2 regions of the Schnuerera sp. genome follow, and region 2 is predicted to be linked to the other one. Evidence: riboswitches for the same ligand, from Rfam matches in the RefSeq annotation. Region 2 holds a riboswitch; the other holds the start of a gene.
What was found. A riboswitch is a leader RNA that binds a small molecule or an ion and turns the genes downstream of it on or off. The one in region 2 is predicted to bind lysine.

Region 1 (2,424 bases), on a different contig from region 2:
TGGGCGCGCGCTGACCAGCCCGCGTTCGATCAGTGTCTCGAGGTCCGCCTCGGCGACCTTGTCCGCGGCACGGCCGGCGTCGGTCAGGCGGTATTCGAAGAACGCCAGCCCCTGGCGGCGCAGCGCGCTCTCGCTGTCGGGGAAGTCGGCGAAGACCTCGGCCAGAACCTGCTGATGCGCCGTATTGTCGAGGCCCTGGGTCCGCTCACGGGACGCCGTCAGCAGGCGTGTAGTAAAAGATATATTAACAAATCCTGCATTTGGAGATGTCTGGCTAATCATATCAATATTCACTGCATGATTAGCAAAGCTACTGAAAATATCTGAGATGTTTTTTAGCGTATAAGGAACTTTATTAATTGTTATCATCAACACTTCATCGCTTACACTTAACCCAGTTATACTTTTTTGTTCCATCTCTTTGTCAACCTCCTTTACATATGTTCCTTTAATATTATTATGACTAGAAGTAACATAAATAGGCACATCATATTTATAGCCTATCTCTATAGATCTAGTTTCCATAACCCTTGCTCCTAAACTAGACATTTCCATCATCTCTTCATAACTTATATAATCCAATTTTTTTGCTTTTGGAAAAAGCCTTGGATCAACACTATAAATTCCTTCTACATCAGTATATATCTCACATGCACATTGAAGCTTTGCTGCTAAAGCTACTGCTGTTGTATCTGACCCTCCTCTACCTAAGGTAGTTATCTCTCCTAATTCATTAGCTCCTTGAAATCCAGCAACAACTACAATTTTTCCTTCTTTTAAATACTTTTTGACATTATCAATATCTATTTCTACAATTTTGCTTTTAGTATGTATGCCTTTCGTCCTAATACCTGCTTGGAATCCTGTTAAGGAAATAGAATCATATCCCTTTTCTTTTAATATCATAGATAGTAATGAAATAGAAACTTGCTCTCCTGTGGCCATAAGTACATCAAGTTCTCTCTTGCATGGAGTATCAGAAATACTCCTAGCCATCTCAACAAGTTGGTTAGTTGTCTTTCCCATAGCAGAAACTACTATTACAATATTATAACCCTCTTGTTTTTTTCGAATTATACTCTCAGCTATACTTTGCATCTTCTCTATAGTCTCTACAGCTGTTCCACCATATTTTCGTACGATTGTTTTCATAACGCAACCTCCTGGCATAAGAAAAGTTTTTATCAAAATGTTGAGATTTAAGGAAACTTTTTAAAAACATTTATGAAATTTCTAAGTCTAAAAAATAAAACATTTTTATTTAATATAAAAAAAGCCATGAGCAAAAGGTACTCATGACTGTTTATACAATCGCCTTTCGCCCCAATGTGGTAAGTACTTCATTAGAAAATTGGGCAACTTTCTAATGACAGTACTATACTTATTCAGCATAGTCCCAATATAGGTATCCCTATATTTCGGCGACTGTTCCTTTCCTACAATTAGTTTACCATAGTACTCTTAACAACCGCAACCTCTTAGTCACATTGCTAAATTTAATTAATTGTATATCAATGTAACACACAAAATTAATATTGTCAACAGAACTTTGGTAACTTTTTATGATTGTTTGTGATATAATTTCAATAAATTAATTATTTTGGAGGTGCACCATGAATGATAGAATACGAATTGGAATAGTCGGGTATGGAAATATAGGACGAGGAACAGAGTTAGCAATAAGTCAAAATGAAGACATGGAGCTTGTAGGCATATTTACAAGAAGAGAACCTGATTTATTAGATACAAAATCCAATGTAATACATATTTCAAATATGTTAGATTTCAAAGATAAAATTGATGTAATGATACTATGTGGAGGATCTGCAAAGGACTTAGGCGAACAAGTTCCTATGACCTCAAAATATTTTAATACAGTAGATAGTTTTGATAACCATGGAAAAATCCCTGAATATTTTGATAAAATAAATAACATAGCTTTGAAATCAAATAAATTGAGTCTTATATCTGCTGGCTGGGATCCAGGTCTTTTTTCACTTGCTCGGTTATTAGGTAAATCAATTTTACCTAATGGTAGAAACTATACGTTTTGGGGAAAAGGAATAAGCCAAGGCCATTCAGATGCTATTAGAAAAATAAAAGGTGTAAAGGATGGAGTCCAATATACAATACCCTGTGAAGAAATTTTGAAAAAGGTTAAAAATTGTGAGGATGTAAATATTCCTTCTTGCAAAATGCATAAAAGAATCTGCTACATTGTATGCGAAGATGGTGAAGATTTAGTAAGAATAGAAAATGAAATAAAATCCATGCCAAATTATTTTGCAGACTATGATACAATTGTAAATTTTATCTCCGAGAAAGAACTTAAAAAAAACCATAATAAAATGCCTCATGGAGGATTTGTTATTCAAACTGGAACTACAAAATCTAATGCTAGGCATAAAATAGAATTCAATCTTG
Region 2 (2,424 bases):
ATTGCATAATACATTCTTGGAAAGGCTAATATACATCCATTAAGAGCACCAAACATTGAAACCACCATACCAATTATGACTAAAATACTGCCAGATCTCCCCATTAGCTTTTCTGCTGCATAGCTACCTAGATAGAATTCATTATTTGCAATCAAATTTTCAATTTCATTAAAAGGTATAACTCTATATATGGAATAGTTGAATAGAGTGTATAATGCTGTTATTGAAACAATAGAAATAATGATAGCAAGGGGCAAATTTTTCCTAGGTTCTTTTAATTCCTCTGCTACAGTGTTTAAATTAGTCCATCCTTCATAAGCCCATAAGCTAGCGACCACTGCAAAGGCTACCATACTAATGATTGAACCAAAATTTACATCTACTGTTTTAGGTGTAAGACTTAAGTCTGGAGATACTTTTCCGAACATTAGTCCTAATACCATTATAATACCAATAGGTATTAATTTTGCAATCATAGAATAATTTTGGAGTTTTGATCCAAATTTAACACCAAAATAATTTACAATAGTGAGACCTATAATTAGTACTATCGCTATAATTTTAATTGTCCATTCTCCCATGGGTATGATAGCGGTTAAAGCGCTTGGTAATGCAATTGCAATTGCAGCAATAGAACCGGGACCACCGATTAACCAACTATTAAATCCATTTAAAAACCCTACTACAGGAGAATAGGCTTTATTTAAGTATACAGTCATACCACCAGCACGGGGATCAGATGCACCTAGTTCAGCATAACAAATACCTCCTAATAAAGAAACTAAACCACCTAAAATCCAACTTAGCAATGCTAAACCTAAACTCATACCTGTTCTCATCAATACATATGAACCTAGATAGAAAATCCCTGACCCTACCATTATTCCACCTAGAATGCTAACTCCGCCAAATAAACTAATTTCTTTTTTAAAACCTGAATCCGTTGAATGTGTTGAATTCATTGTATTAATTAATTGTTCTGATTGATTTAACAATATTTTTACCTCCCAATCTAATTTTGTCAAATAAATTTTAAAACTAATTTTTAATTAAAATATAAATCAGTTTTTTATATTCAAAAAAACAAAAAAGCATTTGACAGGTATGTCAAATACTTTTGTTAATAGCAAAGCTAAAGACATCCTCTCCCCCTTTCTGGCCCATAGTGAGATAGCTCAACATCAAAGTATCGGGCAAATAAATACAATGATGACAGTTCTACACCTATTAGATGCAGTCCCAGCATCAGATTTTGGTATCTGACACTTCGGCGATGACTCCTTTCCCCATATATCATTGGCTTCCGGCCTTAATATAAGTACTCTTAGTAATCGCACCTCTACCTCACCCTTGGAGGATGAGGATTTTTTATTAAATTTTATATATGATAGCATTTAAAAATTATATTGTCAAGTAAAGATGAAAAATGTAGAAAAAATTAATCAGGAGAAGTAATTGCTTAGGATAAATTAATGGGACAGTGGGGATGGTTTTTACTGTCCCATTAGATTTCATTTAAATATGAATATTTATTATCCAAAGGCACTATAGATTTTATAATAGAACCTCCAAGACATATTTCATCTTCATATAATACTGCTACTTGGCCAGGGGTTACTGCCTTTACTGGCTCATCATATTTTATATGAAGGTTGCCATCTTCTAATATATCCACCGTTACTGGAATATCCGATTGTCTATATCTAAACTTAGCAGTACATCTTAAAGGCATATTAGGGGCTTCTTCCAGTATCCATGAAGGAGATTCTCCGATTAATGAAGTAGAATAAAGGGCTGGATGATTTTCGCCTTGAGCTACATAAAGAAGATTTTTCTTTAAATTTTTACCTGCTACGAACCAAGGTTCTCCTGTACCAATTCCACCTATACCTATTCCCCTTCTTTGACCTAGAGTATAGTGGATCAACCCTTTATGCTTACCTAATTTATTTCCTTCTACATCTATAATGTCTCCTTCTTTTGTTAAAAGATATTTATCTAAGAATTCATCAAAATCTCTTTCACCTATAAAACATATTCCAGTTGAGTCCTTTTTTCTAGCAGTATAAAGATTATTTTTTTCTGCTAATTCTCTAACTTCTTTTTTATTGAGATGTCCTATTGGGAATAGGGTTCTAGAAAGAGCTTGTTGTCCTATTCTAGATAAAAAATAGCTTTGATCTTTATTCTTATCCTTTCCTCTGAGAAGATAGTGTTTACCATTTTTTTCTTCTACTTGAGCATAATGACCCATAGCAATATAGTCTGCTTCTAATTTCAAAGCGTAATCTAGAAAAGAATTGAATTTTATCTCTTGATTACACATGACATCTGGGTTAGGAGTTCTTCCTTTCTTGTATTCATCTAAAAAATAGGTAAATACTCTATCCCAATATTCTTTTTCAAAATTTATAGTATAAAAGG

Region 1: another riboswitch for lysine. It lies ahead of VK998_RS04340 (aspartate kinase); the one in region 2 lies ahead of VK998_RS03845 (APC family permease).

Annotation. Positions count from the first base shown of each region.
Region 1 covers NZ_DATHXO010000178.1:2,157-4,580, reverse strand. The annotation lists partial or broken gene VK998_RS04340 (aspartate kinase) at 1-1,152, opposite strand, end outside; lysine riboswitch at 1,326-1,488, opposite strand; gene VK998_RS04335 (diaminopimelate dehydrogenase) at 1,614-2,424, shown strand, end outside.
Region 2 covers NZ_DATHXO010000160.1:14,079-16,502, reverse strand. The annotation lists gene VK998_RS03845 (APC family permease) at 1-995, opposite strand, end outside; lysine riboswitch at 1,164-1,350, opposite strand; gene mnmA (tRNA 2-thiouridine(34) synthase MnmA) at 1,505-2,424, opposite strand, start outside.